Regions from separate parts of the Brevibacillus sp. IT-7CA2 genome, predicted to be linked through region 3. Evidence: riboswitches for the same ligand, from Rfam matches in the RefSeq annotation. Region 3 holds a riboswitch; each other region holds the start of a gene.
What was found. A riboswitch is a leader RNA that binds a small molecule or an ion and turns the genes downstream of it on or off. The one in region 3 is predicted to bind cyclic di-AMP.

Region 1 (3,271 bases), on a different contig from region 3:
AACGCTGGCATCGTCTGCATCAAATCCAGTACTGGTGTGACCAGATTGCGAAACGTATCGTGTCTCGCGCAAAGAATGCCCACCGGAATCCCGATGACGATCGAAATCATGGTGGCAGTGAGGACGAGTCCCAATGTCTCCATCGTTTCATCCCAGTACCCCAAGTTGTGGATGAGAGAAAATCCGATAACCGTAAAGACCATGGACGCTCTCCCTGCAAAAACCCACGCAGAGGCCCCTAGCAGCAAGATGAGAATCAGCGAAGGTATCTCTGCCAAAACCGTGGAACAGTAAGTCACCATCGTGGAAATGACGATAGACACTGGATCAAACAATACCCCTTTGTACTGGCCCAGCACCTCCACGAACCCTTCCATCCATTCGCCAATTGGCAGCTTAGGCACGACGTCCATCACTCATCACCTCTGCTCTCTGGTGCTCTTGGACATTGACTTTGCCTACCAGCCCGCCTAACACCGCTCCTTTTACGATGACACCCAACAAACGCTTCTGCTCGCCCACTACAGCAATCGGGACGTGCAGATCTGCCATCATCGGGAACAAACTGTGCAGACGTGCGTCAGGTGAAACGGTAGGGAGGTCGGTTTTCATGATCGTCTCCAGCGAATCTCCCGTACCGATCGCGAGTGAAACGTCATACGCCGTAATCAAGCCGAGTAGTGTGCGCTTTTTGTCCACGACGTACAAGCTGGACACGCCGTTATCCATCATGAGTTGCAGCGCCACTCGCGCCCCTTTGTCAGGAGTGATTGCTTCTGCCCGTTTCATCACATTTTCAGCAACGAGGACCCTGGACAGGTCGGCATCCTCCACGAACTTCCGCACGAATTCATCCGCTGGGTCTGCCATGATTTCTTCCGGGCGGCCGATCTGAATGATCTGCCCGTCTTTCATAAAGGCAATCCGATCGCCCAGCCGCAACGCCTCGTGCAAGTCATGTGTAATGAACAGAATCGTCTTTTTCATCGTCATCTGAAGCTCCAGCAGTTCATCCTGCATGTCTTTTCGAATGAGCGGGTCCAGTGCACTGAATGCTTCGTCCATCAAGAGAATATCTGGATTATTAGCCAACGCCCGCGCCAATCCGACCCGCTGGCGCATCCCTCCGCTCAATTGATCCGGGTACGCATTTTCCCACTCGGTTAATCCAACGAGCGCGAGCGCTTCCCGTGCTTTTTCTTGCCGGAGCCCTGGTGGTACTTGTTGAATCTCCAAACCAAACTCCACGTTTTCCCGTACCGTCCGCTGCGGAAACAGGGCAAAATTTTGGAAAACCATCCCGAGCTTCCTCCTCCGCACCTCGCGCAAAGCTGTCGCCTTCATGTCCACGATCTCTTCCCCATCGATCTCGATGCTTCCGCTCGTTGGGTCAATCAGTCGATTACACAGTCGGATTAAGGTGGATTTGCCACTGCCGGACAGGCCCATGATGACGAAGACTTCACCTTCCTCGACTTCAAAGCTGACCTGATTTACCCCGATAGACTGGCCCGTTTGCTTGTAAATTTGTTCTTTTGTACGTCCTTCCGCCAGCAGCTTCAAGGCCAGCTCGGGCTGCTTACCGAACACTTTTGTCAGTTGATGGACTTTCATTTTGGGCATGGTATCCCTCATCCTTCGTTTTTTCGTAAATGTAAAAAGCCCGCGAAGTTTCCACACCCCAGCAAAACCAAGGCACGCTTGATTTTTACTCGTGTTGAAAATCCGCAGGCTTACGTAATACCTGGCGTCCATTTTCGGGACTCCCTGTACTCTGTCTTCCTGATTTCGATTGTCAGCGGTTTATGTCGTACCAACTGCCTCCCAGCGATCCACAGCATTTCCTTCACGACTGTATCGGCGTAAGCTGCTCGTCGGTATTTTCATAAAAAAATAGGCCGATCCATCCTTTTTCTCCAGAACAAAGGTCCCAAAGAAAAAGCCTGCATCGGCCTATCACACGCCCGCAAGGAATCCCCTTGTTGCGCATTATATGCCTAGACTTTATCCATCCATGACCTTCCCTGCTTTGGCCGACGAGGTTAGCTGACGGGTAGGATGGCAGAGAAGACATTTCCTCATCCCTCCTGATCACTCAGGATTAACCCCAAAAGATTGGTTCCCCCGCTTCCGAGAATCTCGGAACTAGGCCGTATGTGTTGTTTCCTATTGAATCGTGATTGTGATTTGAATTATACGCTCGCTTCCAGTTATTGTGAACATTCGTTTAGCACGGTTTTAACCGGATTACGGCTTTCTTTATAAGTCGGATTGAATTAGCTGTTGGTTGCTTATTCGATTGAAAGATTAGTGCGCTATACTCGCTGTTGTGGTGGGGAGGAAACAGGAGAAAACGCTCAGATTCTTGGAACCCCTGCGAGGGAGCAGGGGGTGCCCGGCTCCGTGAAAAAAAGCGAAACCGCGTCCAAAGTTGACTGTTCAGGATGCGCCTCAGAGGTGGACGCTAAAAGCAGTTTCTCTTTTTTTCACTACGCCTCGGTAGGTGTGTCCAAAGATCTTCGCTTATTTCTCCTGTTTCCTCTACGAGCTGTTGTGTTTCTACATACTTTTTAAAAGACAGCTTGAATGCTGCTTTCAAAATGTAGTAAAAAGCTGCTTGGGAAGAAGAACATTTCCAGTCCTAGCGCCTCTGGAGCCCTACCTAGCGGAGAAATGAATGGCGGGGGTTTTCAGCTTTTATCACATACAAAAACGTTGTAACGTTTTCAGTTTTGAATCGCTCCCGCCGTTCAATTCGGAGCGAACAGTCTCCCCCCCTTGCGGGGCGTAGGCCGAAGCGTAGACTGGAAATGGGCTTCTTCCCCTCCACTACAGCTACTCCAATCACAATTGAAAAAAGCTCCCGCCTCAATGAATCAGGCAGGAGCTTTTTCAAAGGTACGACGATTAAACGACGTCGTAGCCTTGGTCTTCGATTGCTTCTTTTACTGCATCGAGAGTCAAGTTGCTCTCGTTGTAGGAAACCTCAACCTTTTTTTCAGCCAGGTTTACTTTGCCTTCTGCACCCAGATCTTTCAATGTGTTCTCGATGCGGGCTACGCATTTGTTGCAAGACATACCTTCTACGTTCAATGTGATATTTGTCATGATCAATCTCTCCTTACATTTTATGTTGTATAGGTAAGGCGGACAAAGCCGCTTGTTACTGTTGTTACAGCTTCACTCGTTGCAGTCTTAGTGCGTTGAGTACAACGGATACGGAGCTGAAGGCCATTGCGGCACCGGCAAGCCATGGAGCGAGGAAGCCGAT
Region 2 (3,271 bases), on a different contig from region 3:
GAGAGCTGGGGATTATACTACCGACGCGTCCAGGCTCAGCGATAAACCGCCGCAAAAAGACCAAGAAGTCCTGCAAGAATCGTACCTCCTAGGGGAAAAGCAGCCTGATGTACACAGGCTGCCGAATTGACACAAGCTATTCTACACCCAGTCCCCCAGTTCCTGTCGAATTAGGATTGTACTGGTTTGGCTACCGGTGTTTTCACTTCATTAATGGATGCTTTGATACTAGCAAGTTCTGCATCGAGATCATCCTTTTCCAGTTCAGACAAAGCGTTCTCCCAAGCGCGGTCTGTTTGGCGCCATTGTCCACTCATTTGCGCTTCTGCTTCCATGCGCATGACTTTTTCTTCCATGCGGGCGAAGCCACGGCCTGCGGACGGATTGCCGATACCGACAACTGCTTGATTGACTTGCTTTTGTGTACGAGCTACTTGTGCACGTGCCATCAGTGTGAACCTTTTCGCACGCATTTTATAGAACTCTTCCTTCAACTCAGCCAGCTTCTCGCGCATTTGCGTAGCTGCCTCGGATGCTGACAGGTAGAGACCTTCATATTCCGCTGCACGGCCTTCGTACTGCTTCTTGTCAGCGAGTGCTCGACGAGCCAACTCGTCTTCTCCCTCAGTCAAGGCGAGCTTGACTTGACGATCGCGTTTTTCGATCAGAGCATTGGCTTCGTCCAATTGCTGGCGGAATTTCTTTTCCAGTGCAACCTGACGGGCAACCGCTACTTCAACTTGTCCGATTTCTACTTCCATGTCACGCATATATTGATTCAGCATTACTACCGGATCTTCCATCGAATCCAATGCATCATTTACCGAAGCTACTGTCAGGTCACGCAAACGTTTAAAGATACTCATTATTTTTTCCTCCTCATCATATCACATCATATTGTTCATCCAAAAGACTCTTGCGACACAGTGTTATTGCGGTTACCAAAACGGTTATGGCCGTTTGGTTACGTTTCTCTCCCAAGCGTCTAGCGTATCTTCTTTTAATACTTTTTGGGCCCATTCACGCTCCCAAGCAGGTGGAGCTTGTTTAGGTTCTTGACTGGGACGCAGTAAGCGATATCCCAGATAAATCACCCCAATGGCCAGAAGTGCGTGAAATAGTAGGTCAAGCTTGCCAATCAACATCAGGAACCCGAATAGGAAGACTAGGATTCCCCAAAAGCGTGAACCGGTTTGTCCCATAATCTTTTTGGCACCGTATATCATGATCACACCGGGAATGATGAACCCGAGCAAGTCTCCGATATCGATACCCACCAGATCTAGAAGAACCAACCCACCGACTAGCAGCAGAACCAGCCCGAGTAGAACTTTGCCAGACCGTTCGCTCATTACTCGCTTACCTCCATTCGTTTTGCATGTGGTGCTTGTGGAACGTTATGCCCTTATTGTAGCCCCCGGTATAGGCTTCCCATAACGGGCGTGCGGTTGGTTTTTCCCTCCGTCCTTGGACGGAGACAATTTCCTGCCCTAATCGGACGAGCTGTCCCGCAAGGCAGAACAAGCGCGCGTCGAAAGGCGTCTTGCACTGTTGAACGAAAACGTTACAGCATTTGACGGTATTTTTGTGACGAATATGTGAACTAGTGGATGAAAAAGAAGGAAAAGAAGGACTGGCGTAGAATCTTCGTAAGAGTGCGTGTAAAAAAACATCGAAAAATAGCCGAATTCCGCTTGGCGGAAACGGGGGAACCACGTTTTTGGGGTGAATGGTTGCTACTCCTAGCAGCCTAGGGCGTCCTTTCGACCGAACCCTTCAGCTAACCTCGTAGGCTCACGAAGGGAGCAGTTTCTTTTGCGCAAGGTAGTTTTATCTTTATTTATGGCTGGAATGCTTGCTATGGGGGCAGGCGCTGCACATGCTGCTGAGGAGAATACTCTCAATGAAGTAGTCAGCGACTTGTACGGTACCCCTTACAAATCTTCCGGCTCGTCCAAAAAGGGCTTTGACTGCTCCGGTTTCACGCGCTACGTATTTGATGCGTTAGGTGTAGACCTGCCTCACAATTCTGCTTCTCAGTACGAATTAGGTACAGAGGTAGCCAGAAAAGATTTGCAGCCAGGCGATCTCGTGTTCTTCAATACGAACGGTCGCAGCATTTCTCACGTGGGTATCTACATTGGAGACGGCACATTTGTACACTCGGAATCTGGTCGTGGAGTCGTCAACACTAAGTTGAGCGATCCATACTACTGGAGCAAGCGTTATGTAGGCGCCAAGCGTCTCAGCGCTCCTGTTCTAGCGAAAGCAGAAACTCCGAAAAAGGAAAAAGCGGTGCAAGCTGCATCGTTGCCGGAAAAACCAGCTAAAAAATAGTCGTTCGGCAAAATAATAAAAGCCAGGGACACTACGTCTCTGGCTTTTTCTGACGAAACTTAGTACCTGGTCTAAAGAGGTACCCTCATATATTAGAACAACTTAATAACTTACGGGGTTTCTTCCCCTGATCAGGTCAAAGCATGTTATGATAGACAAGACCCATTCTTTGAATGGTATTCCTTATTAATAGAAGTAACTGGGGGTTGTTCCGGTGAAAGATCACATTTTAATTGTCGATGACAATCTGGAGATTATTGAACTGCTAGAAGACATTTTGGAGAACGAGGGCTTCAGCGTTTCCTCCGCAGAGAGTGGAGAAGATGCACTCTCCCTGCTCAGCCAAGGAGAGCGACCCAACCTGATCCTTTTGGGTATTATGATGCCCAACATGAGTGGCTACGAGCTCTGTTCTCAAATTCGCCGTGAGTGGGATTTGCCTATACTGTTTCTCAGTGCAAAAGGAAAAGCGGTAGATAAGGTAGTCGGCTTTGAAATTGGCGCAGACGATTACATTACAAAGCCATTTGATACAGAAGAACTGCTCGCTCGCATTCGTGCCCACCTGCGTCGTTATGAGCGCATTCGCAAGCATACTGAGGAGCAGCCAGAGAAGGAAACAGCTTCTTCTCCGATTACCGTTTTGAAATTCAAGGACCTAGAAATTCATAAAGAAACGTATTCCGTTTATGTATGTAATCAAAAAATTGAGCTCTCTACCAAAGAATTTCAACTGCTCACATTCCTCGCAGAAAATGCGGGCATCGTCTTTACAAGAGAGCAAATCTACGACCGTGTCTGGGGATATGGTTATGGCTCGCTCAATACAGTGACCGTCCATATCAAAAACCTCCGTGAAAAGTTGGAAACAGAGCGTCAGTTCATTAAAACACAATGGGGGACAGGCTACGTATTCATCGGGGAGAAGCTTTAA
Region 3 (3,271 bases):
TACGCAAACGAATCCAGTTAGCACCTTGCTTGACATCACGCAATTTATCCCTGCGAATACTCGCACTGCTTTCAATGCGCTGGTCCCCGCTTCTTTCCACTATGAAGTGCGCCTTACCGTAGCAGAAAACAACAGAAATGTCCTTCTCACCACTTATGGCCGTACTTCCATCGGCGGCGGTCAAGTGGTCGGTCTTTCAGTTCTTGACAGTCAATTCCAAACTGTCGAAATCGAAACTTGTATTTAACTATTTTGTAGGAAGAAAATGAGGAATTATGGTGAGACGCCATAGTTCCTTTTTTAATCCATTCGCATGCGGGAAAAGGCGCTGGGGACTATCCCAACGCCTTTTTACTTTTACGACCACGACAAAAAAACTGCCCTCGAAAGGACAGTTTCTTTTAAAAGGAGACTTACAGTTTTACTACGTTCTCAGCTTGTGGGCCACGGTTGCCTTGAACGATGTTGAATTGAACTTTTTGACCTTCGTCCAAAGTTTTGAAACCGTCACCTTGGATTGCGCTGAAGTGTACGAATACATCGTCTCCGCCTTCTACTTGAATGAAACCGAAACCTTTTTCTGCGTTAAACCATTTTACTGTTCCGTTCGTTTGCATTTAAAAAAACCTCCAAAAATTCAATTTGAATATGCTAGTCATATTTACCGAAGCAAATAAAGCTCACATATCATGAAGAAATACCAGATCTTCAAATATGATACGCCTTCATGATATGTGAATATTATTTACTCCGCGAATATACGATTGTCATAGGACGGAACTGCAAAATTAAAAACTAAACCTTTTGAAAACCTAAAACAATGAAAGCCCATCCTCTCTTCCATCCTTGCGGCTCCGATGACCGCGCCAGTGTGAATCGGGGATTCAAAAATGTTATCCATCAGCATACACCTCGATGAATGATTAGGTATCAATTTTTCAAGTAGCAATCTCATTCTACCATGGATGTCCAATAAAAGCAACCGTTCACCCTATACTGGAGAAGGCGGTACTCTGTTACAATAACAATGGGAGGGATTTCATTGCAAAATCATACTTTGACAACGATTCAATTATCCGAAATGCTTGAAAAGAAAGTGCCTGTACTATTAATGGACGTACGCGACGCCGAAAAATTTATCACCGGCAGCCTTGTTCATGAAAACGCTTCGACACGTAACGTCCCCTATCTTCTAATGAAAGAACAGGACAAGCCGTTCGATGAGGAAACCGAAAAACTTGCGCAAAATGTGCAGATTGTTACTGTATGTACAACTGGTAACAAAGCGCAAAAAGCTGCCGCTCTTCTTCGTGAGCATGGTTTTCAAGCAAATGCATTGGAAGGCGGCTTAACCGCATGGAAGGAACAATCAAACGAATCGAAATGAGCCTAATTTATCAACCCTTTTAGCTATTTGCCATATATTACTCCTTTATTTCGATTGGGATTGTCTGATATCGTTGTTCATGCCAAACGAAATAAGCCGAGACTTCCTCTTGAAAGGAAGTGCGGGGGACTTTTTTGTGGATGAGATATTCCACATTGGGGTGAATCGCCGAACTGGCGTAGGGTTGTTTCCTCAATCCGAATCCGACAACTAACCTCGTAGGCAAAAAAAAGGAGAGATTTGTTTAATGAAACGTTTTGGTTCTGTTACAATCGCGATGACTCTTGGTCTGGGCTTGGCTCTAACAGGCTTTGCTACTTCTGCTTCGGCTGCTTCTAATTGCCCTGTTCCTGGCGGACAATTCCAATATTATATGCCACAATTCCAAAAAGCTCCAAATTCCCAGCAATTTTGGAACTTCTTTCAACAAAAACAAGGCTTTGCCCCTGGACAACCAATGCCAGTACAACAGCCAATGACACCGATGCAACCTGCAAAGCCGGTACAACCAGCTCCAGTTCAAGCTGCACCAGCGCAACCTAGCAATAACGTCACTCAACCTGCCGCTCCAGTAAATCAAGCGGAGCAAGGAAAAACTGGTGATTTTGCGAAACAAGTCGCGGATTTGGTGAACCAAGAACGTGCAAAAGCAGGTCTCAAGCCTGTTCAAATGGATGCAGCACTGTCCAAAGTAGCGTTGGCAAAAGCACAAGATATGTCTGCTAACAACTATTTTGACCACAACAGCCCAACGTACGGTTCCCCATTTGACATGATGAAGCAGTATGGCATTCAGTACTCGACTGCCGGTGAGAATATCGCCATGGGTCAACAGAGTCCACAAGAAGTTATGCAACAATGGATGAATAGTGAAGGTCACCGCCAAAACATCATGAACCCTGCGTTCACAAAAATTGGTGTAGGCTTCACAAATGGCTACTGGGTACAAGAATTTATCGGATAGAACGCATTGCATGAAACGAAAAGCCGGTGTCTCTTAATCGAGACCCGGCTTTTTCGTGTAGGCATTATTCCTGCTGTGCTTCGGATGCCTGCTTTTTGGGGGTACAACAGCAGCTATCCTGCTCATTTACCAAAGCGACGTCCTTTTGATGCATTTTTTGCTTGGTTGGGTAAGCAGATACTTGCTGCAGCTCGGCATTGACATCAGACGATTGGTTCATCCGTATGGCCCCCTTGCCTTTTTTTGTGGTGCATCCCTAGTATGCTCGCGGTTGTAAATGACTCATTCCTAAGGAACACTGGAAGCACATGCAAATGAGCCTATCTGCTAATGATATGTTCAAGGTCTTTTAAGGCAGCCGCTGCTGCTGCGACAGGATCTGATTTTCCTCCAACGACCAATAAATCCCCCATGACATCTGTTTCTACCCGTATGGCTTTTGTCGTACCTGATACAGATGCAAATGGATGGGTAAGATCTACTGCACACAGCTCCACTGCTACAGAAACCGTACCATTCACTTCCTTTTGGATGCTTCCGATCAACTTGGGAATCTTCGTATGCTTCTTCCACGTCTCGATTTGTAACGCGGTTATTTCGCGAATACTTGCGCGTGCGATATCGGTCAGATTTACTTGCGCGTCAAAAGCGGCGTTTGCCAAGATCGTGATCTTCGAAGCTGTATCCCAACCATCGACATCGTAAGAAGGATCCGGTTCGGCAATCCCCATCTTCTGAGCGAGCTCGACTGCTTCCGCACAGGTAAGCCCCTCTTCCATCATTTTTGTGAGCACGAAGTTAGTTGTTCCCGTAAAAATGCCCTCGACTCGTTTCACTTCACAGCCTGCCAAGTTATACTGCAATAGATCGATCGTTGGCAGGGCTGCTGCTGTTGCTCCACTCACTTTCAACGCGACGCC

Region 1: linked by a shared signal. The riboswitch ahead of ACM6JA_RS06360 (quaternary amine ABC transporter ATP-binding protein) and the one ahead of ACM6JA_RS02145 (CAP domain-containing protein) in region 3 are both predicted to bind cyclic di-AMP.
Region 2: linked by a shared signal. The riboswitch ahead of ACM6JA_RS28535 (C40 family peptidase) and the one ahead of ACM6JA_RS02145 (CAP domain-containing protein) in region 3 are both predicted to bind cyclic di-AMP.

What each region holds. Positions count from the first base shown of each region.
Region 1 covers NZ_CATKQT010000010.1:53,159-56,429, forward strand. The annotation lists gene ACM6JA_RS06355 (ABC transporter permease) at 1-413, opposite strand, end outside; gene ACM6JA_RS06360 (quaternary amine ABC transporter ATP-binding protein) at 397-1,623, opposite strand; cyclic di-AMP (ydaO/yuaA leader) riboswitch at 2,016-2,162, opposite strand; gene ACM6JA_RS06365 (cation transporter) at 2,908-3,108, opposite strand; gene ACM6JA_RS06370 (heavy metal translocating P-type ATPase) at 3,173-3,271, opposite strand, start outside.
Region 2 covers NZ_CATKQT010000053.1:220,533-223,803, reverse strand. The annotation lists gene ACM6JA_RS28550 (class I SAM-dependent methyltransferase) at 1-76, opposite strand, end outside; gene ACM6JA_RS28545 (PspA/IM30 family protein) at 171-866, opposite strand; gene ACM6JA_RS28540 (LiaF transmembrane domain-containing protein) at 951-1,352, opposite strand; cyclic di-AMP (ydaO/yuaA leader) riboswitch at 1,672-1,811, shown strand; gene ACM6JA_RS28535 (C40 family peptidase) at 1,816-2,337, shown strand; gene ACM6JA_RS28530 (response regulator transcription factor) at 2,552-3,271, shown strand.
Region 3 covers NZ_CATKQT010000003.1:55,811-59,081, reverse strand. The annotation lists gene ACM6JA_RS02160 (hypothetical protein) at 1-247, shown strand, start outside; gene ACM6JA_RS02155 (cold-shock protein) at 414-617, opposite strand; gene ACM6JA_RS02150 (rhodanese-like domain-containing protein) at 1,043-1,387, shown strand; cyclic di-AMP (ydaO/yuaA leader) riboswitch at 1,472-1,627, shown strand; gene ACM6JA_RS02145 (CAP domain-containing protein) at 1,635-2,351, shown strand; gene ACM6JA_RS02140 (hypothetical protein) at 2,416-2,571, opposite strand; gene ACM6JA_RS02135 (homoserine dehydrogenase) at 2,672-3,271, opposite strand, start outside.